DNA from 2 places in the Peptoniphilus equinus genome. Region 1 is predicted to be linked to the other one. Evidence: a T-box and tRNA genes for the amino acid it is inferred to sense, from the RefSeq annotation. Region 1 holds a T-box; the other holds one or more tRNA genes.
What was found. The T-box of region 1 lies ahead of serS (serine--tRNA ligase). A T-box ahead of a tRNA ligase gene usually reads a tRNA of that ligase, here a tRNA-Ser.
Positions count from the first base shown of each region.

Region 2: it has a tRNA-Ser gene. The T-box ahead of serS (serine--tRNA ligase) is inferred to sense a tRNA for this amino acid. The anticodon was not compared.

Region 1 is NZ_CP115667.1:563,289-579,213, reverse strand. It holds gene O6R05_RS02880 (hypothetical protein) at 1-751, opposite strand, end outside; gene O6R05_RS02875 (S-layer homology domain-containing protein) at 818-1,480, opposite strand; gene O6R05_RS02870 (AAA family ATPase) at 1,644-2,555, shown strand; gene O6R05_RS02865 (vWA domain-containing protein) at 2,548-4,236, shown strand; gene O6R05_RS02860 (cation-translocating P-type ATPase) at 4,287-7,034, opposite strand; gene serS (serine--tRNA ligase) at 7,163-8,452, opposite strand; T-box leader at 8,484-8,642, opposite strand; gene O6R05_RS02850 (GNAT family N-acetyltransferase) at 8,761-9,039, opposite strand; gene O6R05_RS02845 (pirin family protein) at 9,026-9,877, opposite strand; gene O6R05_RS02840 (NAD(P)-dependent malic enzyme) at 10,065-11,225, opposite strand; gene ftsH (ATP-dependent zinc metalloprotease FtsH) at 11,206-13,236, opposite strand; gene recR (recombination mediator RecR) at 13,328-13,930, opposite strand; gene O6R05_RS02825 (YbaB/EbfC family nucleoid-associated protein) at 13,932-14,270, opposite strand; gene dnaX (DNA polymerase III subunit gamma/tau) at 14,280-15,925, opposite strand, start outside.
Region 2 is NZ_CP115667.1:1,525,808-1,541,732, reverse strand. It holds gene ppk1 (polyphosphate kinase 1) at 268-2,382, opposite strand; gene O6R05_RS07490 (Ppx/GppA phosphatase family protein) at 2,382-3,290, opposite strand; gene hutG (formimidoylglutamase) at 3,449-4,450, shown strand; gene hisS (histidine--tRNA ligase) at 4,461-5,768, shown strand; gene O6R05_RS07475 (MaoC/PaaZ C-terminal domain-containing protein) at 5,790-6,257, opposite strand; gene thiD (bifunctional hydroxymethylpyrimidine kinase/phosphomethylpyrimidine kinase) at 6,405-7,193, shown strand; gene O6R05_RS07465 (LTA synthase family protein) at 7,195-8,589, shown strand; gene O6R05_RS07460 (L-cysteine desulfidase family protein) at 8,616-9,857, opposite strand; gene O6R05_RS07455 (cation diffusion facilitator family transporter) at 9,986-11,098, shown strand; gene O6R05_RS07450 (biotin--[acetyl-CoA-carboxylase] ligase) at 11,135-12,100, opposite strand; tRNA gene O6R05_RS07445 (tRNA-Ser) at 12,225-12,312, shown strand; gene crcB (fluoride efflux transporter CrcB) at 12,501-12,866, shown strand; RNA gene ffs (signal recognition particle sRNA large type) at 13,519-13,781, shown strand; gene O6R05_RS07430 (FeoA family protein) at 14,176-14,406, shown strand; gene O6R05_RS07425 (FeoA family protein) at 14,408-14,638, shown strand; gene feoB (ferrous iron transport protein B) at 14,647-15,925, shown strand, end outside.

The sequences.
Region 1 (15,925 bases):
AGTGCAAGAGATAAATATTTCGATCCATCACGAGCATATCCGAAGGATTTGGAATGTCTACCGAGGTCGTCTGTGCCCCGAGATGGTAGATGTGCTTGTTGGTGAGAACAATGAGTTCATCGCCAACATAGTTACACTTGAGCGCCACTTCCGATGTCATCTCCTGGTTGTTGCTCTTGCCATTTTGAATGTGACGCACAACGGTCCGGTATCCGTTGGTCTCCACCTTGAGTTCACACACGGTAAAATTTTTCAAGTCTTTGAGATCAAAAGCCACAATGGCGTTGGCAGTCTCGTAGAGCACTTCCGGCCCTCCCTGAACCCCAAGGCTGAGCAGTCGTTCACCGCCGTCGTGAACAGTATGCAAGAGGAGCGTTCCGTCTCGATAGGTCACATCAAAAAGGGTGTCGTTTAAGGTGACGGTGCGTATAAATTCTCCAGTGTCCTTATACTGACTGACTCGTCCGGTCTTAGGATCATAGAGAAAGGCAAAGTTGTTTGCAAAGAAGGCCCGATAGTCCACTTTTTCATCGCTCACGGTCTTGATCAGCTCACCGTCTCTGTTGAGTATGTACAGCGCACCGTCAAAGACCATACTGCCGCCGCTTGAGAGATGAAAACTCTCGGCACTGTCGGTGACGGTCAAATCCGTCACGTAAGCCACCGTCCGCTCGCCGGTGGTACGGTAGTATAAAAATATCAGTAATATTGCCGCAAGCACTGCTCCGGCAAGAAGTTTTCCACTTTTCATATTGCCTCCGAAGAGTATTATACCATGGCGTTTCCGTTACAACAAAAAAAGAGCTCATAGGAGCTCTTAATTGTATAAACTTCGACTTCCAAACTTAATCTTGCTGTCTGCAACCACTCTCTCTTGTGGGAGTCCATATTTATCCATCATAGTGAAGAGAATCTTCGCCACTTCCGCTCTGGTGATACCGTTGTTCGGATACAGCATGGACCCGTTCCCACTGACCACGCCAAGCTTGACCAGAGCTCCCACATATCCGGCGTTGGAGGCATTGACTTTACCGCTGTCGGAAAACTGAGATATGGAACCCTTCGATGGTGTCAGCTTGTACATATAGCCGATAATCGCCATCACATCTTGCCTTGCAATGGGATTGTTGGGATTGAGACGACCTGTTGTCGGCGTTAAGTATCCGGACTTAATGGCTTTTGCCACTTCGGTGTAATACCAATCGGAGGTGGATACATCTTCAAAGGTCACGGTATGGGTCTTATTCAGTCCGGCCATGGCATTGATCAAAGCGTAAAATTCGACACGACTCATCAAATCATCTGGACGAAACGTGTTGTTGGCGTAGCCCGCAAAAAATCCTTTGTCACTCATTTGATCGATATAGCTTGCCGCCCAGTGGCCACGTGTATCGCTGAACACTTTGGCTTCGGCGTTTGACGTTGTGAACAGTACAATAGAGAGTAGAGCAAAAAGCATACACTGTTTCAATCTATGCATAGTCACTCACCCTTTCATGACTTTATTGTACCATGGTGGGGCGACAACCGATTTTACTATTGTGTTACAAATTGTACCTCTGCTGTAACATTCCTGTCACAAACCACTAAATATTGTGTGAGCACCCGCCACTTGTGGTATATTTATTCCATTAGGAGGAAACATGAATTTATTTGAATCACTTAGACAACAAGGGGTTGACCCTCAATTATTAGATGGCATTACACAGTTTCGAAACACGTATCTTCCCGAGGCGGACGATCGCATCCCCGAAGTACGCTTTACCTACTATGGCAAAGAGGTTTGGGAAAAGGCCATCGCCGGTATCTTGGGAGGCAATCACCTGCTGTTAAGCGGTCCCAAGGCCACCGGCAAAAATGTCCTGTCAGAAAATCTTGCAACGCTCTTCGGACGGCCCCTGTGGACCATTTCTCTGAATGTCAATACCGATGCGGCATCGCTGATCGGCTCCGATACCTTTAAAGGCGGCGAGGTCACGTTGAAAAAGGGGCCGGTGTATGCCTGTGGCGAGGCCGGCGGCTTCGGCGTTTTTGATGAAATCAATATGGCAAAGAACGAAGCCCTCTCGGTGGTGCACTCCGCCTTGGACTACCGGCGCATCCTCGATGTCTCCGGCTACGGCAAACTCAAACTCCACCCGGCTACACGCTTTATCGGCACTATGAATCATGGCTACATCGGCACACGGGACCTCAATGAAGCACTGGTCTCCCGATTTATGGTCATTCATATGCCCACCATCACCAAAGAGAATTTGGAGCTTATTTTAAAGGAAAAGACTCGCCTCAACGATGAGTACATTCAGCGCTTCAGTCAGTTCTTTTTAGACATTGAGAAGAAGAGCTTAAATGCTGAAATTTCTTCAAAGGCCATCGACCTGCGAGGCTTGTTAAATGCCATCGGCCTGATGGAAGTCGGACTTCCCATGGTCTCGGCAATGGAGATGGGCATCATGGACAAGACCTTTGACAGCTATGAAAAGGAGCTTGTCATGGACGTCTATGCCACCCTTTTTAGTAAAAGCTTAACCGCTCAGGATCTTTTCCATGCGTGAGACGAATCTGGTCTGGACGGTGTCCGAAGACTACACGATTGACCTCTACGACAACCACCTCGCCCCCTATGAACTGGCGCTGATCGGCATGGGCCGCAAGGTCTTCAGCGGTACACACCTTCATCGTTTTATGGAGCTGCACCGCCGCTATAACAACTTTGATGATCTGGAAGCCATTGCCCTGTTAGTATTGGACCACACCTTGCGCGAGCGTCTTTTTGCCCAAAGGCCTGGCACCCGGGATTTCTTTGACGACTACATCCGCGAGCTTCGCCACCACTTTGACTATGTTGCACCGAAGAACATTGCCGAGGAATTGAAGCGAGCGTACTTCCACCACGAGCTGAAAGGTCCGCGCATTGCAACTGGCACGTTGGACGCGCTCCTTCGTGATATCGAGGCGGTGCACATCACCGACACGTTCGAACTCTTAAGCACCTTAAAGCGCCTCTATGCCACCTATTTTCACATCTACAACACCATGCCCGAGTCCGACGCCCTAAAGACCGTGGTGCAGTCGGCCAAGACCCCGAAACCCTCCGCCTTTAAGACCAAAGTGGATGCCAAGACTATTGATGTGGCGGATTTGGAAAAATTCACCATTGAGTCCGCCGAATTCACCTCACAACTCTACGACGACATCGCCGTCATCAAAGACGAAGTGAGCATTAAAAGCGCGGGCAAAGACTACCGGGATGTGGTACGCCGCCGCTATGGCAAACCCACCCTCTCCCGACACACCTTGTCCAAGCTGGAGAAGGAGCTATGTATCGGCATTCACGACAACGTCAAGCTCTACTTTACCGACTTCGTCCATGACAACCCTCATTCTTTTTATGCAGAGCGTATGGCGGAAGTCACGGCCTCGAACCGCACCTACTATGATGCCGACCGCCTCCACTACACCCGTGCCGTGACCAATCTGAAGGAAATGCTAAAGCAATCCCTTGTAAAGAATGCTGACAATTACGCCTCTTCCTCAACTTCTGGCACACTGAGAGCTGACAAAGTTTGGAAGACGCTTTACACGTCGGACAACAAAGTCTTTGAACGACAGCACTACGACGACAACGGCAACATTACCGTTGATATTCTTCTCGATGCGTCCGCCTCTCAAAATGTCCGCACGGAACTTATTGCCACGGAAGCCTATATTATTGCCGAAGCCTTAAGCGATCTGCACATTCCTACACGTGTGGTGGGTTACAACAATTTCTTTGACCACATGATTTTAAAAGTCTATCGGGACTACCACGATGTCCGCCAGAAAAATCAGGAGATTTTCAGCTTTCAAACCTCAGGCAGTAATCGAGACGGTCTGGCCGTCTCACTCATGCGTCACCTTATTTTAAACAATCACGCCACACGCCGCTTTCTCATTGTCCTCTCCGACGGTAAACCTAACGATGAGACGGACCTCGGCCTGGTGGGCATGAGCGACTTGGGTGTGGCCAACTACGTGGACGACGACGCCACATATGACGCCTTCAACCAAGTCCTGCGTTCTCGCCTGGAAGGTATTTTCACTCTCGGCGTGTTCACGGGATTTGATGACGACTTGGAAACGGAGCGAAAAATCTTTGGCGCCGACTTTGCCTACATCACCGATATTAAACGGTTTCATCACATTGTGGGCATCTTCTTTAAACTCATTGCCGAGCGGACGTTGGAGATGAACTAATTTAAACATGACATAAAAAAACCTCTTTCGTCAGTGAAAGAGGTTTTTTATTACTTATTGTGTCTGAGATCAAAACTTGCATCCGGATCTGCAGTATGATGGTGCGTCTTATTGAAGCGAATGAGCTTTTGAAGTTCCCCGAGCACCAGCGGAATCAATGCTGCGACAACTACCACGCCCCACGCTGTCATCGGTAGGGTGTGGAGTTTGAAGATATCTCGTAACGGTTCAATGACAAGAACGACAAGCACCAACCCGAAAGACACTAGGAAGGCCTGAACCAAACGCGTATTGGTGAAAAGTCCGATGGTAAAGACTGTATCTTTGATCGAGCGAGCTGAGAAAGCTCTCAGAAGCTCGGCCCAAACCAAGGTGGTAAAGGCCATCGTTCTCGCTTGAGTAAGACCCACGCCGTCGTTACCAAACCAATGAAGACCTATATAATAAGCGCCCAAGGTCGCCACGGTAATGGCTATAGACTGAATGGCCACGGTGAGTTTAATCTCGTTATCCAAGAGGGGTTCCTCCGGATCGCGAGGCGGTTCGGTCATAACGTCCGCATCGCCCTTTTCCACACCGAGAGCCAGTGCAGGGAAGGAGTCTGACACAAGATTCAGCCACAGCAGCTGAATCGGTAGGAGCGGTACAGGAATACCCATGAGGATGGCGATGAAAATAATAAACACTTCACCCAGGTTACAGGATAAGAGGTAAGCCACAAACTTCTTGATATTCGAATAGATGGCACGGCCTTCTTCGACAGCATTGACGATGGTTGCAAAGTTGTCATCGGTGAGGATGACTTCCGCCGTGTTCTTCGCCACGTCAGTCCCTGTAATACCCATGGCAATCCCGATATCCGCCCGTTTAATCGCCGGTGCGTCATTGACACCATCCCCGGTCATAGCCGCAATGTGTCCCAGTTCTTTTAACGCAGTGACAATTTGCACCTTATTTTCAGGAGAGACACGAGTATAGACACGTTTCTCTTTGACCACTTCTCTTAACTCTTCAGCAGAAAGGGCGTTGAGTTCTCGACCCATAATAGCTTGAGATACATCTGTGGCAATGCCCAATTCTTTTGCAATGGCATAGCCGGTTTCCAAGTGGTCGCCTGTGATCATAATCGGTGTAATGCCTGCCGTCTTACATTCCGCAATGGCCACTTTGGCTTCCGGACGTGCCGGATCAATCATTCCGGTCAGACCGATAAAGACCATGTCGTTTTCCACGTGCTCAGTGTCCAGTTCATCCGGCACACTGTCCCACTCTCTATAGGCAAAGGACAGGACACGAAGGGCGTCTTGTGCGAACAGCGAATTGTAGTGCATCACATTGTCTTTCAGCTCATCGGTGAGCGGCACTTCTTTGCCGTCCTGTAAAATACGATTACACTTGGAGAGGACAATGTCCGGCGCTCCTTTGGTAAAAGAGACCACCGAGGATTCGGTATACCCGTCATGGAACGTGGTCATCATCTTCCGATCGGAGTCAAAAGGCAACTCATTGACACGATTATAATTCTGATTTAAATCCTTGATGCCAAAGCCTGCTTTTTCAGCGAGGGTCAGCAGCGCCCCTTCCGTCGGGTCGCCGAGGATCCCCCATTCCCCGTCATCTTCAGTGAGTTTCGCATCATTGGTCAGACCTGCTACGTGAGTGAGTCGTTCCAATGCTCCGATCGTTGTCACGTCCACTTTGCCGGCGTCCTGTTCTTCAATGTCCCCTTCAGGTTTGTACCCGGTGCCGGTGACATTGTAGACCTTACCGTCAGCGTAGACTTTCGTGACAGTCATTTCATTTTGTGTTAAAGTCCCGGTTTTATCGGAACAGATTACCGTAGTGGTCCCCAAAGTTTCCACGGCGAGAAGCTTTTTAACAATGGCGTTGCGCTCAGCCATCTTACCCATGCCAAGGGAGAGGACAATGGTGACGATGGCCGGAAGTCCTTCCGGTACCGCCGCCACGGCAAGAGAAATTGCGGTCATAAACATTTCTACAAACTCGTGGCCGCGAAGCATGCCGACCACGAGAACGAGAATACAGATGATGATAACAAGCATACCCAAGAGCTTGGACAGATTGGCCAAACGCTTTTGAAGCGGTGTCTGCTCGTTGTCGGTGGCACTGATGGACTTGGCAATGCGACCAATTTCCGTCTCGCCGCCGGTGGTGGTGACCACGCCCGCACCGCGACCGTAAGCGACGATGGTGGACGAATAGGCGTAGTTTTCCCGATCGCCAATTTCCATCACACCATCATACGTGCGAGTACCGTCTTTTTCTACCGGCACCGATTCACCTGTGAGTGACGACTCGTCAATCTTTAAGTTAGCCGATTCAATAAGGCGCATATCCGCCGGAATGATATCCCCCGTTTCCAAAACCACATAGTCTCCGGGTACCAACTGTGTCGAATCCAGCTGCATTTGTTTGCCGTCACGGATAACACTGGCCTTCGGCGAGCTCATCTTCTGCAGGGCTTCAATAGCCTGTTCCGCTTTACCTTCCTGGTACAGCGATAAGATCGTATTGACGATAACAATAGCAATAATAATAACGGCATCGACCACTTCCCCCATCACCGCAGAGACGATACTGGCTCCGATGAGAATGAGAATCATCGGGTCGATAATTTGTGCAATCACTTTTTTGATAAAAGGTGTCTTGGCTTCACGGGCCAGCTCATTGGTGCCATACTTATCCAAACGAGCTGCCGCCTCCGCCGATGACAAACCTTCCTTCGAAGTTTGTAACTCTTCAAAAATCTGACTTTCAGATTTGTTATACCATTCCAAATCTTTTTCCCTCCTTCAATAAGGCACTTATACCCTAATTCACAGACTAAAGCGTCACATTTAGGAAAATAATTCCCACATTATGCCCTGCCTGTATCATGAAGAAAGAGACCCTGAGGTCTCTTCACTTATTTTGTCTTGGGAACAATTTTATCCTTGCCACCCATATACATTTGCAACGGCTGTGGAATGCGCACACTGCCGTCAGCTTGAAGCAGGTTCTCAAGGAAGGCAATCAACATCCGTGGCGGTGCGACTACGGTGTTGTTCAAAGTGTGAGCCAGATAATTGCCGTTTTCTCCACGAAGACGAATGTTCAAGCGGCGTGCCTGTGCATCGCCGAGATTGGAGCAGGATCCCACTTCAAAGTACTTCTTTTGACGCGGCGACCAGGCTTCCACATCGACCGACTTCACCTTCAGATCCGCGAGGTCTCCGGAGCAGCATTCCAGAGTCCGTACAGGAATCTCTAAGGAACGGAAAAAGTCCACGGTATTCTTCCATAACTCGTTGTAAAAAGTCATAGAATCTTCCGGCTTGCAAATAATGACCATCTCCTGCTTTTCAAATTGATGAATGCGATACACGCCACGTTCTTCAATGCCGTGAGCGCCCACTTCTTTTCTAAAGCAAGGTGAGTAGGATGTCATGCGCAGCGGCATATCAGCTTCGTCGGTCAAGGAATTGATAAATTTCCCAATCATCGAGTGCTCCGACGTACCGATGAGATAGAGGTCTTCACCTTCAATTTTATACATCATATTTTCCATTTCAGAGAAACTCATAACCCCGTTGACCACTGCAGAGCGAATCATATACGGCGGAATGTGGTACTCATAGCCGCGATCAATCATAAAGTCGCGGGCATAGGATAAAATGGCAGAGTGAAGTCTTGCAATGTCACCTTTCAGGTAATAAAAACCGGCACCGGACGTATCTCTTGCAGCATCCAAATCAATGCCGTTAAAGGTATTCATAATATCCACGTGATACGGCACCTCGAAATCCGGCACCAAAGGTTCACCAAAGCGTTCCACTTCCACGTTTTCAGCGTCGTCTTTACCGATTGGCACCGAAGGATCCATAATTTGCGGAATCACCATCATGATCTCACGCACTTTATCCTCATAGGTCTTGGTGTTGTCTTCAATGGCAACGAGCTCGTCATTGATCGCTTTAACAGCCGCCTTGGCAGCTTCCGCTTCGTCAAACTTCTTTTGCCCCATAAGTGCACCAATTTCCTTGGACGTCTTGTTTCGTTTAGCACGAAGTTCATCACCTCGAGTCTTATTCTCCCGAAGTTTTTCATCCAAAACAATCACCTCATCCACAAGAGACAGTTTGTCATCTTGGAACTTTTTGCGAATATTATCCTTGACCGTTTCAGGGTTCTCTCTTAAAAATTTAATGTCAATCATAAGTCCTCCTAATAAAAAGGCCTCCCATCCACAAAGGGACGAGAGGACCCGCGTTGCCACCCAATTTAGCCGAAGCTCACTTTCAAATCAAAACTCCGAGGCGGATTCAATCCGATTTTCCACTTGCTCTCACCACCCGCAAGCTCTCTTCAGGATCCTCTGATTTACTGCTCCTCTTCATCGTTTTATAAACTTGTGACCTATTATATAATATAGCATCTGATTTTTCAAATTATAAATAGGCTCTACCAAATAGGATACAACAAAGAACTAAGGATAATGCGATCTGCGAATTAAAATGCTTCAAGTTATCTCAAAAGCACATCATCATAGTCATGAGACTTGCTAAAGAGCTTTAATGCATACGGACAAGTGGCGGTCAATTGAATACCTTCTTGGCGAGCTGCATCAACAATGGCCTCAACCAGTTGTTTAGCAATCCCCTGTCCGGTATATCCATCTTCCACGGTAGTATGATCGATAATCCAAAGATTTTTTGAATCGGAAAAGGTACTCTCGCCTATTATCTTATCACTGTCATATGCTGCTGCTCGACCTTTATTTCGTTCAAATTTAATTGTTATCATGATAGTCAATTCCTTCCTTGATAAAGGTACCATTTTCTAATTCATCAAAAGCATTCATCAGTGCGTCACGAGTATTCATGACGATAGGGCCGCCCCAGGCAATAGGTTCTCTCAAACGATCGGAGCTCATAAAGAGCAGATGTGTCGCTTCATCCATAGATTCAATCACAATGCGGTCTCCCTCTGACAGTTTGACGGCAGTCTTTTCAGCCACCTCTTCTCCTCCCACTTTGACTTTTCCGAGAAGTGTGAAGAGCATGATGGATTTGTCAGGGTCGACATCGAGTTCAAATGTAACATTGGGGCGAAGCTCGATATCATAGTAGTCCAGCGGTTGATACTCCGCTTGATATCCACTGGCGTCTTTGTAATTGCCGACCAAAAGATTCAGCGTGCCAACACCAATATCAATCTTTTGGATATCGTCATGCTTAATCGCATGATATTTAGGATGGGTCATCTTATCTTTTTTTGCAAGATTCAGCCAAAGCTGCACACCGAGCATACGCTCCGCAGGCGGCAACTTCTCCTCATGCATAATGCCGCTTCCCGCAGTCATCCACTGAACTTCACCGTCACTAATGGCATCGGTATTTCCCATGGAATCCGCATGAATCATCTTCCCCTTGACCAAATAGGATATAGTTTCAATACCGCGATGGGGATGGAACGGGAATCCTGCAATATAGTCATCAGGGTCCGTCGAATCAAAAGAGTCCAGCATTAAAATCGGATCATAGGTCATCACAGTTTGATTCGAGAGGACTCTGACTAAACTCACCCCTGCGCCGTCTTTGGTGCGAAAGCCCTGTACTTTATCTATAATTTTTCTGTTCATAACACCCTCCTGTGCAGTCTTGTGCTTTACTCATCAAGTATCGTGCCAAGTCAATGACTCAGCTGTCTTACTACTTATACCTCCAATCACAATTCCTAAACATAATCTTCTTATTTTTTGTAATTACTTGGCCGATTTAAAAGTCTTCCCACAAAAAAAAGACCTCTTTTCAGAGATCTTTTCACCATTATTTATCCTCGTCACTACACATTTCCTCCACCGCGATGGCCACGGCTTCCGCCACCGCCGGATCAAATGCATCCGGAAGAATGTGTGCCGCCACCGGTTCTTCCACCATATTGGCAATGGCATAGGCACAAGCAAGCTTCATCTTCGTGGTGATGGACTTGGCACGAATGCGTAGGGCTCCTTTAAAAATACCGGGGAACACTAAGACGTTATTCACTTGATTTGGAAAGTCACTGCGGCCGGTTCCCACGACATAGGCGCCGGCATCCAACGCATCTTGAGGCATAATTTCAGGATCCGGATTGGCCATGGCAAGCACAATAGGTTTATCCATAGAGCGCACCATGTCTTTGGTGACCAGATTCGGACCGGAGACCCCGATAAAGACATCCGCGCCATTCATGGCGTTAGCCAATTCTCCTTGAAGTCCTTCTTTATTGGTCATAGCAAAAAGCTCCGGCCGCGTCTTCGGCGGATTGGTTTTCGGGTGAATGATCCCTCGGCTGTTGGCCATGACAATATCCGTTGCACCGGCATCAAAGAGGAGTTGGGCAATGGCACATCCCGCCGCCCCTGCACCACTCATAACAATCTTCACATCAGCCAGATTTTTACCAACGACTTTCAGTGCGTTCAAGGTCGCCGCCAACACAACAATGGCCGTGCCGTGTTGGTCGTCGTGGAACACCGGAATATCCAAAGACGCTTTTAAACGCTCTTCAATTTCAAAACAGCGTGGTGCACCGATGTCCTCCAAATTCACGCCACCAAAGACCGGCGCAATCCGTTCAATGGTTTCAATAATTTCTTCCGTGTCTTGTGTATCCAAACAAATAGGAAAGGCATTGACACCGGCAAAAGCTTTAAACAGAGCACATTTGCCTTCCATAACCGGAAGTCCGCCAAGAGGTCCGATATTCCCAAGACCGAGGACCGCGGAACCATCCGTCACGACGAGCACCGTGTTGCCCTTAATGGAATAGTCATACGCCGCATCCGGCTCTTCAGATAGAAGCTTGGATACTGCCGCCACACCCGGTGTATAGGCAATAGACAAATCGTGAGACGAACTCACGCCCACTTTAGGGACGACTTCCAGTTTGCCTTGATGTTGTCTGTGTAAATCCAGTGATTCTTGATTAAGATTGTGAGCTGTCATGGTTCCCTCCGTCATTGGTGTCGTTAATATCTATTATTTGAGTCGCTCTGTCCTCTGAAAAATCGCCTGTATGAGGCGCCCGGTCTGTCGACTCACTTGCTGTATCGGCTACATCTGCATCATCTGTGTACAGAGCCGCCTGATCGGTACTCACACAATCATGGCGATTTAAAATATCCATAAACTGCTCACCGGTAATAGTTTCTTCCTTTAACAAATACCGAGCAATATTGTGAAGCACATCGATGTTGTCTTTTAAAATGTTAATGGCAGTTTCATGCGCTTTCTCAATCAGAGCATAAACTGCATCATCCACCTCGCTTTGTTTGGTTTCGGAGATGCTGATCGACGAATCGCCGCCGAGATACTTGTTAGTCTGTTGCTCCATAGCCACAAACCCGAATTCATCACTCATGCCAAAACGTGTAATCATGGCTTTGGCAATGCGTGTGGCTTTTTCAATATCGTTGGACGCACCGGTGGTCCGGGAATTAAAGATCAGCTCTTCAGCACTGCGTCCCCCGGTTAAGGTGACGATTTGATTGAAGAGATCCTCTTTAGACATGAGGAACTTTTCCTCTTCGTCAACTTGCATCGTGTATCCCAGTGCCCCTGAAGTGCGAGGTACGATGGTAATCTTGTGCACCGGTGCAGAACCTGCCTGCTTCGCCGCCACAAGGGCATGACCCACTTCGTGATAGGCGATGATTTCTTTTTCTCGTGGTGAAATTACAGCATTCTTTCGCTCATAACCGGCGAGAACAACTTCCACCGACTCTTCCACATCCCGCTGACTCATCACGTGGCGGCCTTCCCGCACGGCTCTTAGCGCACCTTCATTGATCATATTGGCAAGATCCGCACCGCTTGCACCGGCAGTGGCACGTGCAATTTGATTAAAGTCAATCTCCGGTTCCTTTTTAATGTCTTTGGCATGAACTTTTAAAATGGCTTCCCGTCCTGCAAGATCCGGCAGTTCCACCGGCACCCGTCGGTCGAAACGCCCCGGACGAAGCAGTGCCGGGTCCAAGGATTCAGGACGGTTGGTCGCAGCCAAGATAACGACGCCGTCATTACCTTCAAACCCGTCCATTTCAGAAAGGAGCTGGTTTAAAGTTTGTTCACGTTCATCGTTGCCTCCAAAGCCTGCCCCATCACGTTTTTTACCGATGGTATCAATCTCATCAATAAAGATGATACATGGCGCTTTTTCATGAGCCTGTTTAAACAGATCACGAACTTTAGCCGCACCAAGACCGACAAACATCTCCACAAACTCTGATCCGCTGATGGAGAAAAACGGCACTTTGGCCTCCCCTGCAACGGCTTTGGCAAGGAGAGTTTTCCCTGTTCCCGGAGGGCCGACGAGCAAAGCGCCTTTCGGAAGCCTTGCACCGATTTGCGTGTACTTCTTCGGCTGATGGAGAAAATCAACAATTTCGGTGAGCGCTTCTTTTGCTTCATCTTGGCCAGCCACATTTTGGAATGTGATGCCGTCAGTAGACTCCTGATAAATTTTGGCATTGGACTTGCCGAAGCTCATCGGCCCGACACCGCCGCCAAATTTTTTCATGACAAATTTGGCAAAGATGAAGTATAACAGTCCCAGCATGAGGAAGGTGTAAAGGAAAGACAAGAGCATACTCAGTACTGGTGGAATTTCAATAGGAAAATCCCGATTCACTTTCACGCCCCGTTCAATCATGGAATTAATCAAGCCTTCATCATTTTCCATACGGTTGGTCACATACGTTTGATCGTCGTCAGACTTTAAAGTGAACGTGTATTTCTTATCCTGAACGCTGACCTCCTTGACCTCCTGTTGATTCACTTTCTCTACCAGTTGATCGTAGGATAGGGTCGCTACGGACTCGTCCTTAGGGTTGATCATGCGCGTGATAAAAGGCACGAGAAGGACTGCCAGAATGGCCAGAATATAATAGATATTATTTGGTCCTGGAAGCGGTCCCTGTCCTTTCTTGTTTTTATTTTCGGAAGAATTATTTGGCATTTCTTCCCTCCATTTCTAATTTATAGTGTATTAGTACCCAACTTATACGATTAGTAAAGACCACGTAAAAAAAGCCAGACTTGAGCCTGACTTATTTGAGTATACGTCGATTTTCAAGAGCTGTGGAAATAGTGACTTCATCATAGAACTCCAGATCGCCGCCCACAGGCAAACCGTAGCCTATACGGCTCACTTGAAGATCAAAGTTTTTTAAGAGTCCGGAGAGGTATAGCGCTGTCGTCTCGCCATCCCCTGTGGGATTCGTGGCGAGAATAATCTCACGAATATCCTCCGTCCTCAGGCGTTCAAAAAGCTCGTCAATGGAAATATCCTCGGCACTCTTGCCCTTCGATGGCGAAATGACGCCATGGAGCACGTGATAAAGACCATGATAGCCGTGAGAGCGCTCGAGGGCTTCCACATCTTTGGGGAATTCCACCACACAAATTGTGCTTCGATCTCGAGTAGGATCCCGGCAAATATCACAAAGCTCCTCATCGGTAAAATTTTGACACACGCGGCATTTTTTAACGGTGTGTTTGGCGTCCACAATGGTGCTCGCCAAATGTGCCACATCCCCCTCATCCATATCGATGATATGATAAGCAAGACGCTGTGCCGTCTTGGTGCCAATGCCCGGCAAATGATTCAACGCTGCAATCAGCGCATCAATCGATTGTGCACGCCGCGCCATATTACAGTCCCGGAATATTCAAACCGCCGGTGATCTTTCCCATTTCTGAATTGACTTTGTCGTCAGCAACACGCATCGCTTCACCAACAGCCGCCACAATAAGGTCTTCCAGCATTTCCACATCATCAGGATCAACCACTTCAGGATCCAGCTTGATTTTTAACAGTTCTTTGTTCCCATTCACCACGGCTGTAACTGCACCGCCACCGGACGAAGCTTCCACTTCCTGTGCTTTTAAATTAGTTTGCAAATCCTCCATTTGTTTTTGGATTTTTTGCATTTGTTTCATCATGTTGTTCATATTTCCGCCACCGGGAAATCCTCCACGTCCTTTTGCCATAATAGCCTCCTAATTTTCAATAATTTCTATATTGTCTTCGCCCACCAAATCCATGAGCTTGTTCATCAGCGCCCCCGTGCCGTTGATATCGACCATCTGCACACGAAGCTCCAGTCCTTCGAAATGTTCATCCACAGCCGTTTGAATAGCCTTAATGTTATCCGGACGATTACTTATATTATAAAAGGTTTGGTCGGCAACATCAAAGATTAAAATTGCCGTGGTATGCTCGATTTTCAAATCCCGAACTTTATCCAATAACACGGCAGTGCTCATCTTGTTGTTGCGTTTAAGACTTGCGATGACCTCTGGCCATTTGGCCTTAAAGTCAGCTGTCGTCACCTGTGCTGTCATATCTGCCGTCGTATTCTCAGCGCTCGGCGGCGTTTGCGATTCGGCGGGATGTGCTTCATCTGCAGGCAACATATCGTTCTCATAAAACACGTCAGTATCCGATGCCGTCGAAACCTCCGTGACCGGTTGCGGCGTTTCGCCACGTGGCTCAGCCCCAGATCTTACCTCCGGTCTTTGCTGCACTATCGGTTCAGCAGACGATGCGACATGCGTTTCATTGACACTTTGTCCCGCACGCTCTTGTCGTGTACAAAGTTCAATACAGCACATTTCCATAACGATACGCTTATCCATCGCATAGCGCACATCGCCATAGGCATCGGTTAACGTGCGAATAATATCGATAAGCCGCTCCGGCGTAGTGAGCCTCGCTTGATGCAAATAACGCTCGCTTCCGGGACCATTGATAAGAGATCCGTCTTCCGTCGCACCGATGACCAGAACATTGCGAAAATGAGAAATTAGATCGCCAAACAGCACACTCATATCTTTGCCCAAGTCATAGAGCTCACGCAGCACATCCATCACTTGTGTGAGATTACGCATAAGAATGCCGTCACTGAGCTCGAAGAGGGCATCGTGTCCTGCGATACCGAGTATCTCAATGGCAATCTCATAGGTGATATGTCCATCAAAAGAAAAAAGCTGATCCATAATGGAGAGGGCGTCACGCATTGCCCCATCAGCATTTTGAGCCACCAAAGCCAACACCTCATCGTCGATGCGTCGATTTTCCTGTTGAGCAATGGCGCGAAGATTGGCCACAATGTCCGTCATGCCGATACGCTTGAAGTGATAGCGCTGAAGTCTTGAAAGAATCGTCGCCGGAATCTTCTCCGGCTCTGTGGTCGCCAGGATGAAGATCAAATGATGTGGCGGCTCCTCCAAAATTTTTAAGAGAGCATTAAATGCCCCTTTGGAGAGCATATGGACTTCATCGATAATGTAGACTTTGTATTTTAAATTCTGAGGCGGATAGACCACCCTGTCTTTGAGTTCACGAATGTCGTCCACGCCATTGTTGGACGCCGCATCCATTTCCACTACATCCATCACGCGATCGGCAAGAATACTGCGACAAGCCTCACATTCATTGCAGGGATTGCCGGACTGAGGGTTGAGACAGTTCACCGCACGAGCTAAAATTTTCGCCGCCGAAGTCTTCCCTGTCCCCCGTGTGCCGGAGAACAAATAGGCATGGGAAAAGTCGCCCCGCACCACCTGATTTTTCAATGCATGAGTAATAGAATCCTGACCAACGAGCTCGTCAAAGGTCTTGGATCGATATTTACGATATAACG
Region 2 (15,925 bases), 750 kb from region 1:
ACATCGAAGGCAAAGCTCAACGGAAGTCGTCTTTCAGGCAGGATATAGGATGAAGCACACTAGATTTAGGAATGTCCCCAATAAACTAAAAAGTCAAGTAAGTATTCATTTGCTGTGCTTGTTCATTAAAACTAAGGAAAGGATGGAAAAGACATGGAAAGGCAACGCAACGAGAAGGCCGTTTGACGGCATAGAAAAAGCAGGAGCGCATAGTAGTTTGCCATGCGTCCTGCAAGATAACAATGCTTACTTATAGATGTGTCCAAGCTAAGCGTTCTTTGTTTTAAAAAGATTTTTTAAAAAGGCGAAGGGGCCGCCGGACGTTTTAGCCGCTACTTTGGCGTAGGACACCGGAGCTTCCTGCATGAAGTAAGCCTGGGCATTAAAGGCAGGTTGGCCGTCGTTAACAAATTTATAGTTGCCTTGAGCGTCGATGGTGCGAGCTTTGACGTTATCTTTAAATTGAGCCGCCATATAGTTACGAAGACGCACTTGGATATCAGGTGAAAGGACCGGAGTCAAAAGCTCCACACGGTGTTCGGTGTTGCGTGTCATGAGATCTGCCGAACCCAAATAGATGTCGGGATAGCCTTCTCCAAACATATAGACTCGCGGATGTTCCAAGTAGCGGCCGACAATGGATCGAATTTCCACATTTTCCGTCTTGCCGGCGATGTGGGGCACAAGACAGCAGATCCCGCGCACAATCATGCGGACCTGCACACCGGCTTGAGACGCTTCCTGAATCTTGTCGATGAAGTCTCGGTCGGTGAAGGCATTCATCTTGAGGAAGATTCTGCCGGCATCGCCCTTTTTAATTTCTCTGTCCATGAGTGCCAAGAGGGTTGGCTTTAGAGTGGTTGGTGATTGTATAAGGTGGGTGTAGTTGCCGCTGAGATTGCCGGTGGCGAGGTTTTGAAAGAAGGCCATGGCGTCTTTTCCGATATGTTGATCGGCGGTGATCAGACAGAAGTCGGTGTAGAGGTTGGCAGTGATTTCGTTGTAGTTGCCGGTGCCGATTTGGGTGATATGTGTCCAGCCGGAGTGATCGGACATGGTAATCAGACAAATTTTCGAATGGACTTTGTAACCGGCCATACCGTAGATGATTTTACAGCCGGCGTCGTAGAGCTTTTTGGCATTGTCCATGTTGTGCTGTTCATCAAAGCGCGCTCTGAGTTCCATGAGCACCACCACTTCTTTACCGTTTTCTGCGGCGCGGCACAGAAGATCCACCAGACGTGAATTTTTGGCGAGGCGATAGATGGTGATTTTGATGCTCGCCACCCGACTGTCGTAGGCCGCTTCCCAAAGGAGATGGAAGAAGGGCTCGATAGAATCATAGGGATAGCTTAAGAGGATATCCTGTTTTTGGACTTTTTCTATGACGCTGTCTGTCAGATTCATCGTGGATGCACTGTTGGGGGCGTAGAAGCTGTAGGTGTGCGCTTTTAAAAAGCCGTCGTCGAGGAAGTGTTTGAGCTCGGAGACATATTCCATGGACAGTGGTGCATCAGAGACGAAGATTTGTTGCGGCGTGATGGCAAGGCGCTGACACAACAGATCACTCAGCGGTTTGTCAATTGGCTGGTTGCACTCCACGCGGACGGCTTGCAGACGCGTGCGCTTTTTTAAGATTTTTTTCATGTGGGCACGGTAGTCCACATCGTCATAGGCAATTTCGTCGTCGGCGGAGAGGTCGGCGTTGCGTGTGACCCGAATGATGGTCTTGTTTTTCACCTTGAATTTCGGGAAGCATTCGTCGGAAAACTCATGGATAACTTTGGTCGCCCGAATGAAAGGATAGCCGGTGTCGGTGGGGAGCTTGACAATCTTCGGAAGGATGGCGGGCAGATGCATGATGCCGTACTTCGTCTTCCCGTCCCGTTCCAACTCCAGGAGAAGGTATTCGTTTAAGTTTTCCAGGAAGGGAAAAGGGTGTTCGAAGTCGATGACCTGTGGGGAGAGGATGGGTTTGATGAAGTCTTTAAAGTATTTATAGGTGGCTTTGTGTTGCGATTTGGTGAGCTCGGCAATGTCTAGGTTAAAAATACCGTGGGTGCGAAACTCGTTTTCTACAATGCCGTAAACCCGGTCTTTTTCCCTGTAGAGGTCGGTGAGACGTTCAAAGACGCTGTCCAACTGCTCTTTGCTGGTGAGACCGCTTTTGTTGTCGACTTCACCCAGATTCAAGAGGGCAAGGTCGGTCAGGCCGCCCACGCGAACCATGTTGAATTCGTCCAAATTGGAACAAAAGATTTTTAAAAAGGTAAGCTTTTCCAACAGCGGCACAGTATCATCCAGCGCCTCATGTAAACACCGCTCGTCAAATTTTAGCCAGGAGAGCTCGCGGTTTTGGGTAAAGCTTAAGTCAACGGTCATTACTTGCCTCCTTTTTGAAGATAGAGATAACCTTCACGTACTCCATTCTTACTGATTTCAATGGTGTCCATGCCGAGGTAGTTCATGCATTCGCTGAGCAGCACCATGCCGGGGACCTGAGTGTGAATCCGTTCCGGGGTGACCTTTAATGTGCAGCGAATGAGGTCTTTGTCCTGGTTGACCAGGCCTGTGATGAGTTCCTCTACCGTGGCGCGATCCGTACAGCGATCGGTGTGTGCGGTATATTCTTCGCCGATGTTGCCTGTGGCGCGAATGGTGCCGCCAATACCGTAGAGTTTGGCATCGGTGATTTTGGCGATGCGACGGTCCTCGATTAAAAGCGCACCGCGAATGTAGGCTCGGATTTGCTGAACTTCCTCCTTTGTCGGGACAATACCTGTGACAAAGGTCTTATAGGAGGACAGGGATCCGATCGGCAGTGAAATGGAGCTGGAATAGGCGCCGTCTTTAAAGCTGATAATTTCTGTAGAGCCGCCACCAATGTCTAAAATATAGCCGCGGTCCAGTTCGGTGGAAAGTTTGACGCCGTAGAATCCAGCCTCTCCTTCCGCTTCGCCGGAGAGAAGATCAATGGTCACGCCGGTTTCCGCTTTGATCGTCTTTAGGATTTGTGCGGCATTGTTCACGTTGCGCACTGAGGCGGTGGCGAATATGTACATTTCATCCACACCGAACTCCTCGGCGATGTCCTGAAATTTGTTGATGTTCTTTTTGATCTTTTTGATGCCCTGAGGGTCCAGGTTACCCTCATCATCCACATAGGAGCTCAGACCTGCAAAGGTCTTTTTGCTGGAGATGACTTTATAGGATTTGGAATTGTCTCTATAGATATTGAATCGAATGGTGTTGGACCCGATGTCCACGACGCCGTATTTTTTGTTGTCCATGTTGTCCTCCTCAGATGTATATAGGTATTATATCGAATACCCAAAATTGTTTGGTAAAATCTATGTAAATTAGCGCGTTAGTAGAAAACCAATTACATCATGCTCAAAGCTGACAATTTTTTAGTTAAGTGATAAAATCAAAGCACTAGAGGTGAAAAATGATTAAAAATTACAGTTTAGAATTACCGACATCATGGACAGGACGGGTGGATTCTGAAAGTGATTATGATGCGTTTCGCTGGCATCAGTGGGTGGAGCGCATAGATTTGGACGATGCGTCGCTGAAGCCTTTTGAGGGCAAGTTGGCCTTTGGCATTTTAGGTTTTGAATGCGACTGGGGCATTGCTCAAAACAAAGGCCGCGTCGGCGCCGCCAACGGTCCGAAGAGCATTCGCCGTGCGCTGTCGTCACTTCCGTGCGACTTTCCTAAAGACGTAAAAATTTTTGACTGCGGCAACATTTATCCAGAAGGCTTGACGCTGAGTGAGGCGCAACATTCCCTCGCCCAAGCGGTGGAAAAGATTATCGATTTAAATATGTTTCCCATACTCCTCGGAGGCGGCCATGAAATCGCCTTTGGACACTTCAGTGGCATCTTTGAAAAATATGTCAATGACGGGAAGCTCGGGATTATTAACTTCGATGCCCATTTTGACAACAGACCCTATAAAGATAACGGGCCGTCGTCGGGGACGATGTTTCGTCAGGCTCGAGACAAAATGGTAGAGGCGGGCAAGGCCTTTCACTATCTGCCTATCGGGATTCAACGCCACTCCAACACGGTGAGTCTGTTTAAGTTTATGGAGGAGAACGATCAGGACTATATTTTGGCCAAGGATATCGTCAATGGACAGCTCTATAAAAACTTTGAGATCATTGATAAGTTCCTTTTGGAGATGGATCATGTGTATGTGACCATCTGTTCCGATGTATTTTCCTCCTCCTATGCACCGGGAGTCAGTGCGCCGCAGCCTCTGGGTCTGGATCCGGAAGTGGTGTTGGTCTTCTTAAAGCACATCGTGCTCTCAGGGAAAGTTGTGAGTTTTGATGTGGCGGAGGTATCACCGCGCTACGATCAGGATAGTGCGACATCCAGCCTTGCGGCTGTGCTTATTTATGCGACAGTACATGCTGTCATCAGTCAGTATTTCGATATGTAAGGAGGTCGACATGACTATTGTAAAACCATCAACACTGCCCGGCTTCTTGGAGCTTTTGCCGGGTGATCAAATTCTCTTTAATGAGATGATTGACACCATTCGCAAGAACTATGAGGCTCACGGCTTCCTCCCTATCGATACGCCGGTCATCGAAAAGAGTGAAGTCCTCTTAGCTAAAGGCGGCGGTGAGACGGAAAAACAAATCTATCGTTTTCAAAAAGGGGACACGGATATGTCCCTTCGCTTTGACCTCACGGTGCCCCTGGCACGTTATACCGCGGAGCATTTTAATGAGTTGGCTTTTCCGTTTAAACGCTATCAAATCGGCAAAGTCTATCGGGGTGAAAAGGCTCAAAAGGGACGTTTCAGAGAGTTCTATCAATGCGATATCGACACCATCGGCAATGGAAGCCTGAGCATTTTAAACGATGCGGAGATCCCTGTGATCATCTATCACACCTTTAAAGACTTGGGCTTTGACAAATTTATCGTAAAGATCAACAATCGAAAAATTCTCAACGGTTTCTATCGTTCTTTGGAGATTACCGATACGGTATCCGTCCTTCGCACCGTGGATAAGTTGGATAAAATCGGTCGGGACAATGTGATTAAAGAGCTTATCGAGATCGGTGTCGCTGAGGACAAAGCCGAAAAAATCATGGCATTTACCGCCATCGGGGGAACTAACGAGGAGATTTTGGCGGCCCTTAAGGCGTTTGGCATCACGGATTCGACCTTTGAGGAAGGTTTGGATGAGCTGAAAACTGTGGTCGATGCCATTGCGGCGTATGGAGTTCCAGACACCCACTACACGATTGATCTTAAAATCGCACGGGGTTTGGATTACTACACCGGCACGGTTTATGAGACGGAACTGGTAGGCTATGAGTCCATCGGCTCGGTATGTTCCGGCGGACGCTATGAAGATTTGGCGAGCTTTTACACGGACAAAAAGCTTCCCGGCGTCGGCATTTCCATCGGTTTGTCGCGCCTCTATTATCAGCTCTCTCAAGCGAAACTTATCGAAGCGAAAAAGAAGAGCTTGGTGGATGTGTTAGTCATTCCTATGGACGGGTTGGAGCTGGAAGGTATTAAGATTATTCAGCAGCTTACTCAAGCGGGTGTTGCGGCTACTCTCTATGCGGAGCAGGCTAAGATGAACAAGAAATTTAAATTTGCGGACAAGCTGGAAGTGCCGTATACACTTGTGGTCGGTGAGACGGAAGTGGCACAAGGCATCTTCGGCTTGAAGCATATGCAAGACGGCACGCAAGAAGACATGACCATTGAGGCGATTATTGCGAAGCTTAAGAAATAACGGATAACAAAAAGGCGCACGTCACGGTGCGTCTTTTTTAATGGGATTTTGATCGTAGTGTCGTTTTTTAATCAGAGCTGTGGTCTTGCAGGAAAGAACCGGCGTGTTGTCCTGGTTGTTAGCTCGCAAGGTAAATTCTACACTGCCCACAAGTTTCGTAGCGGAAGGGGAGACGGCGGTGATTTCAACTTCCGGGAAGAGCCGGTCGTCGGCGTAAACCGGGGCGAGCCATCGGAGTTCGTCAAGACCGATGCCGCAGATCATACCCGCTTCGTCGAGGCCGGTGTTGATCCACTGGAGCCAACAGAGATTCAGGGTCATGAACCCGGAGGCAAACAGTCGGCCAAATTGCGTCGCTTCCGCCGCGGTAGGGCTTAGGTGAAAAGGACGGGGATCGAAAGCCTTGGCATAGTCGATGATCATGTCTTTTGTGATGTAGACGCTTTTTAAAGGGTAGATGCGCCCTATGATGTAGTCTTCTAAATACATAGTGTCCTCCTGATAAGACTATACCCACTTGCGCGCCGTTCTGCGGTATAATAGAGCACAGAAAAACGAGGTGCAACTTTTCGGGCATTGACAGCAAGATATCTCGGAAGGTAGCTTGTAAAAGGGATCAAAGAAAGAAGTGACATTATGCGAAAGCGAGTACTTACTATAGCCGGCAGCGATTCCAGCGGCGGGGCCGGTATTCAGGCAGATTTAAAGACCATGTTGACCAACGGTGTATATGGCATGAGCGCCATCACGGCACTGACGGCCCAAAACACTACGGGCGTCACCGATGTGCTCAACAGCACGCCGACATTTCTCGAGGCACAGCTTCGTGCCGTGTATGACGACATTGTTCCCGATGCAGTTAAGATCGGCATGGTGTCTCAGCCGGAGTTGGTTCGAACCATTGCCGAGGTATTGACGGCATACGGCGCTGACAATGTGGTGGTGGATCCTGTGATGGTGGCAACCAGCGGCGCTGCACTTATTGAGGACGAGACCCTAAGCGTTCTCACCGAGTTACTCTTTCCTCTGGCGACCGTCATCACGCCGAACCTGAAAGAAGGCGAACTGCTCGCGGACATGGCGATCACCTCCAAAGGGGCAATGGTTGATGGAGCAAAAAAGATTTTTGACAGGTATCATGTAGCGGTGCTTTTAAAGGGCGGCCATTTAAGTGAGGACAGCGACGATCTGCTCTATGACGGTCAGATACACTGGTTTTACGGCAAGCGTCTGGACAACCCCAACACTCATGGCACCGGCTGCACATTGTCTTCGGCCATCGCCTGCAATCTCGCTAAAGGGGACGACTTGAAGACGGCAATTTTTAAGGCAAAACTCTACCTCACCCAGCTCCTCGCACGGGACTTTGATCTGGGCCGTGGCAGCGGACCTCTGGATCACGGCTACTTTATCAGCGAGGTGTAAGATGCTCTTTATCTTCGGAGTGTGTGTGGCGGTGTGGACCATGGCTATTGCGGCGCCCCATCGCCTGGGACTCTTGTTTAAAAATTGGAAGGCCTTGGTCATCAACAGTATTCTCGCCTGGATTTTGGTGCAGACGGGAGGCGGTGTTGCGAAGGGCGTCGCCATTGCCTTCGGGGTTTTTGCGCTGGCTCACCGCTACAAGGTGATGTATCGGGAGGAGCCCCTTCGTGTTGAGGATGCAGGCATTTTAAAAGAAGCGGCGGATATGGGAGAAAAGTACGCCTTGGAGCTCAAGACGGCGAGCACGGGACTCTTTGTCTTGGGGACGCTGGTGATACTTGCCCTGCCTTTGCCACGCTATGCGCTAAGCGTGTGGACGCTGGTGAGTGGTATTGTCGGCGTGGTGCTGTGTCTTCCTTTGGTCTATGATCGGGTGGGAATGCAGGGTTATAACTTAAGAGACCTGGAGCGATTCGAGTCCCGAGGGTTTCTCTATTCGCTGATCCACTCTGCGGGACGGCTGTGGATGAGATCTGAACCTGACCCTGACGGGGAGCTTATGGACGTGAACTATCTGGTCATTATGTTGGAGTCCTTTAAAGATTTTACGGGACTTGTGCCTCTTCATCGCGATCCCTATGTCTATTTTCATCAGCTCGCAGGTGAAGGCAGTACCGGCGCACTGAAGACTCAGGTCTATGGCGGCGGCACGTTTCTCACGGAGACTCAGGTGCTTACTGGCAAGCCTCACCCCGATAGCACCTCCGGCTATTTGAAGCGCCTGAAGCGACGAGGCTATCGTCTGATTGCACAGCATCCCTACAAAGGGCGCTTTTATCATCGGGATCGGGTGTATCGCAGCTTCGGATTTGAGTCGTTTAAGCACTATGACAACACGTATCACGACGAGCGGGAAGCTATTTTAGATGACGCGACTTTTTTTCAGTGCGTGGTGGACGACTTTAAAGCGTCGGTGGCACAAGAGAAGACGTTCAGTTTTTCTGTCACCTATCAAAACCATGGACCTTATCCTGCCGGCGCGGCGGATGTGGTGTATGTGCCGGGTCACAGCGAGGCCATCAACGGCTTCAATCATTACTTAGAAGGCATTGAGCGGACATCGGATAGCCTTCACATTGTAGTCGAGGGACTTCGGTCCATGAACGCGCCTTGCGTGCTGGTGCTCTTCGGCGACCATTCGCCGTCCATGGGCAAGGATCGTAGCTTGTATCGTGAGCTGGGACGCACCATGGATCCGACTGACCCTTGTGATGTCACGGCACTGCACACCACGCCGTATGTGATTTGGAATAACTTCGGACACGATTTCGGACCAGAGGCGGAGCTGTCGCCATGGCAACTCTTATCTCGTCTTACTCAAAAACCCCTCTCGTAAGAGAAGGGTTTTTCTTATTATGGGATTTAGTTTTCCAGCATTTCTTCCAAAATGACTTCGTCGGTGACCTTCATACCGTCTTTGGCGATGGTCGCTACGGTTTGAATGGTGGTGTCGATATCATCTTTAACGATGCCGTCGCCGGGGAGGTAGGAGTTGTGGCTGAGGGCCTGATCGTGAGCTAAAAATGCGTTGCGCAGACTGGAGGCGATTTTTCCAGCACAGGAGGCCTTGGCGCCGTCACAGATAACTCCGGAGTTGACTGCGAGGGCATTGGTTAACGTATCAGCGAGAATCGTTTTGTCGTCCCCACGCATAAAACCGATGGCACAGACGCTTGCCGCCGATGCGGATACCACGCCGCAGTAGGCGGAGAGTTTACCGATCAGGTCTTTCATATAGAGGGCAATGAGGTTGGAGAAGATAAGTCCGCGGTACAAAGTGTCCTCGTCAATATCGTGATCCTTGGCATAAAGGAGGACCGGTAAGGTGACGGTAATGCCTTGGTTGCCGCTGCCGGAGTTGATGACGACAGGTTTTTCACAGCCGCTCATTCGGGCGTCGGACCCGGCGGCAGCATAGGCGACGTAACGATCGACGCTACCAGTAGGGCTGTGGTCTAAAATGGTGCTTCCGATGTTGGAACCCCAGTGGTTGTTGAGTCCTTCTTCGGCGATATCCAAATTGTAGTCCATCTGGCGGGTTAAAATATCTTTAATGTCGGAGTAGTCACAGGTCTTTGCAAAGTCATAGATGGCATCGAAGGAAAGATCCACGGTGTCATCATGAGATACTGCGGCGCCTTTATCCAAGAGGACGTCGTCATTTTTTTTCATGTAGATAATGCCCGTGTGGTCGTTTTCGATAATGACCTCTGCACTGTCGTCGCCTGCAAAGACATTCATGTCGATGTAAAGGTTCTCGACACCTTTTTTGTGGGTGACGGTGAGTATACCGTCTTCAATTTTTTTATCGCATTCGGCGAGGTCCGCCTTGTCCACATCCATCAGCACTTCCAAATCCCGTGACGGATCGCCGAGAAATGCACCGGCCACAATGGAGATGGGAATGCCTTTGCGCCCGTCGGTCCCTGGGACGAAGACACTGTTGGCGTTTTTAATCATATTGCCCGATAGTTTTGCCTCAATGCGCTCCGGATCCCGTCCCAGAAGTTCCTTTGCTTTTGCAGCGGCAAAGGCCAAAGCGATGGGCTCCGTACAGCCGAAGGCAGGTTGAAGTTCCTGTCTTAAAAATGCTTTATAATCCATAGTTCATCCTCCTAAAAAATCCATACGTGCTTATTATAACACGGAAGACAACGGGGGAAAAGGTTTGTAAAAAAAGGCGGTGGCAAGGTTGAACAAACTTGATATAATACCACAATAAGGAGGTTGTTATGGAATCACAACAAGTGCGATCCCGTGAGCGGGAGATGAACCGCGCATCCTATATCGGCATAGGAGCAAACATCGGTCTTGTGGCGCTGAAGGTCTTTATTTATTCTCTCACCGGTGCAGTGTCGGTGCTTGCTGACGGGATGAACAATCTCACCGACTCCGTCTCGGCGGTCGTGACCTTGGTGGGTTCCAAGGTGTCCCATCGGCCGGCGGATGCGGCGCACCCTTTTGGGCATGGTCGGTTGGAATATATTGCAGGCTTAGCTGTAGCGGTACTGATTCTTATGACAGGCCTGGAGTTTATTCGAAGTTCCGTCGAGAAGATACTTCATCCGTCGCAGCTTGCAACCGGCAGTTTGACATTGGGTCTGATGGTGCTGTCCTGTGTGGTGAAGCTCATCATGAGCGGCTACTTCAAAAAAGTCGGCACTGCTATCGAGTCACTGCCGATTCTTGCACAGTCGAAAGACTGTCTTAGCGATGTCTTTGTCACCGGCGGCGTATTGTTGTCCCTGTTGATCTTTCACTTCACCGGCATGGCGCTGGACGGCTGGGCGGGACTGGTTGTGAGTGGTGTCATTCTCTATCAGGGCTATGAGCTCATTCGGGATACGTTAAGCCGCATTATCGGCACGGCGAATCCTGAAGAGATCAAACAGATCGTGGATTTTGTTAAAAACTATCCCGGGGTACTGGATGTACACGATGTGATGGTGGTGGATTTCGGTCCGGAGAAGCGCTATACGTGGATGGATATCGAAGCATCCTCTGCACTCACCTTTAAAGAGGCTCACGACTTAGCGGACGGCATTGAGCGCGGCATCAAGCACAAGCTGGGTTATCACGCCGGCATTCATCTGGATCCGGTGGGGTCTTTTTCCGAAGAAAAGGATCGGGTTGCCCGGACATTTAAAGCGCTCATTGCAACAGAACCGGCACTCATCTCCTTTCATGACCTCATGCTCTATGAAGACGGGATGAGCGTCGATGTCATCCTCGACGCAAAGGCGACCTACAGCAGCGACGACAGAAGAGCATTTGAAGCCAAGGTGCGGGCGGCTTTGAGCTATGACAATCCCATTCACATTCACTATGATCGACATTTTGAATAAATAAAAAAGCCTCCTTAAAGGGGGCTTTAGTTATAGTTAAAATTGACCTTTGACGGAGACTTCACCCGAGGAGAGGGTCATTGTTGTACCCTCTGCATCTACAATGAGATTGCCGGCGGCATTGATATCTTTGGCGACGGCTTCGTATTTTTTGCCGTTCAGCTCAAAACTCACATCTCGGCCGAGGAGCATGGAGTGAGCTTTGTAACGCTCGAGAACCTCTGCGTCGGTCATGTGATAGAGGGCGTGATAAAAGGCATTGACCACGGCCGCTACCAACTCGCTTCGCAGGAGATTGTCAGGCTTCAGAGAGCCTGCGGCCGGGAGCGATCCGTCGAACTCGGTGGTGATATTGATCCCGATACCGGTGATGATGGAGCGGACTTTTCGGGATTCAAAATCCGTGTCGGCTTCAGTTAAGATGCCGCAGATTTTTTTGTGACCGAGGAAGATGTCGTTGACCCATTTGATATCCGTGGTGGTGCCGGTGGTCTTTTCGATGGCGTCCACCACGGCCACAGCGGCCTTTATGGTGACCAGGTCAAACGAACTGTAAGAGAATGTATCTCGAGGAAAGAACACAATGGAGAAATAGACGCCGGTGGACTTAGGGGAGGCGAAGGTTTTGCCTTGGCGACCGCGTCCTTTTGTTTGTTCGTTGGCGACGAGCAGTGTGAAGTTGGACAGGTCTTCTGTGGCGAGCAGTCGTTTCGCCTCGGTGTTGGTAGAATCAATGGTGTCATAAATGCGAATGTCGACAGCTTGCAGATCGGAATCCAGGTTTTTGGCAATGGCCCACTTATCCAATACGTCGGATGCGGCGTCCAGTTTGTAGCCTGAGTTGGTTTTGGAGAGAATTGTGTGGCCTTCTTCTTTTAAGGTTTTCACCGCTTTCCACACTGCCGTACGGGACACGCCCAGACGCTCTGCCATCTCCTCCCCGGAGATCGGGGTCGCACGATTGGATTCTAAAATTTTAAGTACCTTATCTTTCGTTGACATGATTTCACTCCTCACGATTATTATAATCGACATTAAAACTGAGGTAAACCGCGGATTGGAAGGGTTGGAATTTTATCGTTGACAGCATTGTATATTTCTTGTAAAATAAAACCCTAAGACTTAAGGAGAGATGGCCGAGTGGTCGAAGGCGCACGCCTGGAAAGTGTGTATACGGCAACGTATCGAGGGTTCGAATCCCTCTCTCTCCGCCATATTAAATAAGCAGCTTTGATATAAAGCTGCTTATTTTTTTGTACAAAGAATAGATTATTCTTACCAATTATGATATCATCGCCTTTATTAAATTTAGAACATGTCGAGGGGGTGAGGTCTCCCATGACCATATGCCAGAATTGCACTAAGCTGATGACTTCTGCATCATACTCTTGAGGAGGTAATTATGAGAGCGTGTCTTTTTGTTGGCTTAGGAGGGGCCGTCGGATCCATTTTCCGGTATTTTATCAGCTTGTTCCTTGTTAATAACGCAAACGGTTTTCCATTTAAAACATTGCTGATAAACATTCTTGGGTCCTTTGTCATTGGATTGGTCGCAGCGATTGCCGGAAAGCATACAGAAATTTCACCTGATATGATCCTGTTTTTGAAAACCGGCATATGCGGTGGGTTTACCACTTTCTCGACATTCGCATTGGAATCTTCAACGCTGATTCAAAGCGGCAAAATAGCATCGGCTGTTATCTACATTATGGCAAGTATTGTGATATCCATAGCTGCGGTTATTCTGGCTCAGCTTATTGTTCGATAAAGCATCGTGCACTTACCTATCCCGACAAGCAGCAGTCTGTCGGGATAATGATTTTTTGGGGCAATTTGACAGAGAGGGTACGAAAAATTAACGATTCCACAACTTATGTCGAAATCATTTTTCCTTTTCATATGTTTCATCAACAGGGCACGAGTAGCTCCATGAGAAACAAAGACGATCAAGGCAGTGGATTTTGCCCGTTGCTTTTTTTATCCGTTTTTCTTTAAGGCTATCTTATGCGGCTACGGCACTACTGAAGTCGGAATGATTTTAGCGGTACGTCAGTTTTGCTTACTGGCGTCCTTCAAATTCCGTGCATAGATAGGTGCTTTAAGAAAAGATTTAAGAAAAAAGTTATTGAGTTTGTACAAATGTCGGTAGGAGTAGCGGCAGCAGTGTTCATTCGGCAGTGTTCTTTTTTACCACGGAAGAAAAGCCGTGTCGGGGCGCCTTGTGTAGGATCATTGCTACGTCACTGTTAGGATAAGTGAAAGAACGGCTGGGGATATGGTCAGATGTCTTTTTCATCAACGAGGAGCTAGCATCAAAGGGTGTCAGGTAATCCAAGACTGCACCTTATTTTGAAAAGTTTGGCGAAGAAATAAGGCAGAATGTTTGACAAGGCGTCGCTTACACGGTAAAATAGCTTTTACCATGATAGACGGGGAATTAGCGATGCCTTGTAACCTGCGATCGCTATAGCAGGGTTGATGCCCACCCGAGGGATGTGGCTATGTGGTCTGCCTCAAAAAAGTGGCGTTGAGGATAGGGTCCTATGCAACGTAACCTTGTGAACCGTGTCAGATCTTGACGGAAGCAGCACTAAGCAAGTCCTTGCGTGTGTTGTAGGGAAGCCTTATCTGAGTTAACTCTTTGGGTAACGCATGGAGTCATTTTTCGAAGGTGGGTTCATGGTACATAGTATGTTTGACGACGTGAGTCGTCTTTTTTATTGTCCTTTTTTAACGTGCGTCGTATGAAGCGAGCTTTCGGGGAAGTCTTTTGTAAAAGTATTGAAAATTTTTATCAATGACTTGCTTTTTTAAAGTGCGCATGCTATAGTTACTTTGTAATCAATAATGATTATCAATTAATAACTACAGTTGCCGTCATACACCATGTCTTTTGTTCTTTGTTCTTTTGTTTATGATGATGGCACTACATACACCTTGGTAGGATCGACGACGGTCGGCCGACTGAGATTAAGAATGAGCAGTTTTGCAATATGCCTGCGGACACCCGTCTCAATTGAGTGCGGGTGTCTTCAACGCATTAATGTCACCTTTAGCGCGCGAAAGAGAGTGATAGCATGTTAAGTTTACTCATGGCTCCCATGAATCGGGAGCTCAAGATTGTGAAGATCAAAACGAAAAAATTGCCGGGAGATTTTCAGACGAAGCATTTAAATAACTTGGGCTTTATTGAAGGTTCAACGTTAAAAGTCGTCAGTGAAAATGCGGGCAATTTGATTGTAAATATCAAGGGGTCACGTGTTGCCATCGGCAAAGACGTGGCTGCAGCATTTATGGTAGGAGAATAGCATGACTTTACGAGAAGCTATAGTAGGCAAATACTACAGCGTCAGAAGAATTAACGGTCAAGGGCCGTTGAAACGCAGAATTATGGATATGGGAATCACCAAAGGTTCCGAGATTTACATACGAAAGGTCGCACCGCTCGGCGATCCGGTTCAAATTAATATCAGAAACTATGAGTTGAGCATTCGTCGCGACGATGCTGAGCTTATTGAAATTGAAGAGATTGTCAAATAGGAGGACCGATGAGCTATACTATTGCCTTAGCAGGTAACCCGAACAGCGGGAAAACCACACTGTTTAATGCTCTCACCGGATCTCATCAATATGTGGGTAATTGGCCCGGTGTGACTGTCGAAAAAAAGACCGGCGAATATAAAAAAGACACCAGTATCTTTTTCACTGACTTGCCGGGGATCTATTCTCTGTCACCCTATACCTTGGAAGAAGTGGTGTCGAGAGATTATCTGTTAAATGAGAAGCCTGATGCGATTATCAATGTGGTGGATGCATCCAACATTGAGCGGAATTTATATCTCACCACACAGTTGTTGGAGCTGGGTATTCCAACAGTCCTTGCACTGAATATGATGGATGTGGTGCGAAAAAATAAAGACCGCATTGATGTAGCGAAACTGGAGCGGGATTTAGGCTGCAAAATTGTCGAGATATCCGCCCTTAAGAATGAAAACATCGATACTTTGGTGAATGAGGCTGTACGTTTGTCTCAAAAGCCCGCACAACTGTCCTTTTCAGAAGGCGTGGAGAACTTCCTATCCGAGATTGAGACGATGGTGCCTGGTCTAAAGTCGAATCCGGCAAACCGATTTTTAGTGGTGAAACTTTTTGAGCTGGATAGTAAGATTATGGATCACTATCAGCTGGACAAAGGGGAACGGGAGAAACTTCAAGCCATTGCGGATCGTGCCGACGCCATGTATGACGATGATACGGAAGGTATTATTACTGATGAGCGCTATACCAACATCACGGCTATCGTAGGTGGCGCGGTTAAGAAAGGTCAAACTGGACTCAGCACGTCGGATAAAATTGATAAGATCGTGACGAACCGTTTTTTGGCGCTGCCTATTTTTATCGCCATTATGACCTGCATTTACTACATTGCCATCGGGGTTGTCGGCGGCCCGGTCACAGATTGGGTGAACGACTCCCTATTTGGCGGTGTCATCTCTGAATCGGCAACGGCATTTCTTGAAGGAATGGCTGTGGCGCCGTGGCTGGTATCTCTCATTGTGGACGGTATCATCGGCGGGGTCGGCGGGGTCCTAGGTTTTCTGCCTATTATTGCCACCCTCTTTTTACTCATTTCCATTCTGGAAGATGTGGGATATATGGCGCGGATTGCGTTTATTCTGGATAAAATTTTCCGTCGTTTCGGTCTGTCCGGGAAGAGTTTTATTCCTATTCTTATCGGTACAGGGTGTTCTGTACCCGGGATTATCGGGACGCGTACGATTGAAAATGACAACGACCGTCGTATGACCATTGCTGTTGCGGCATTTA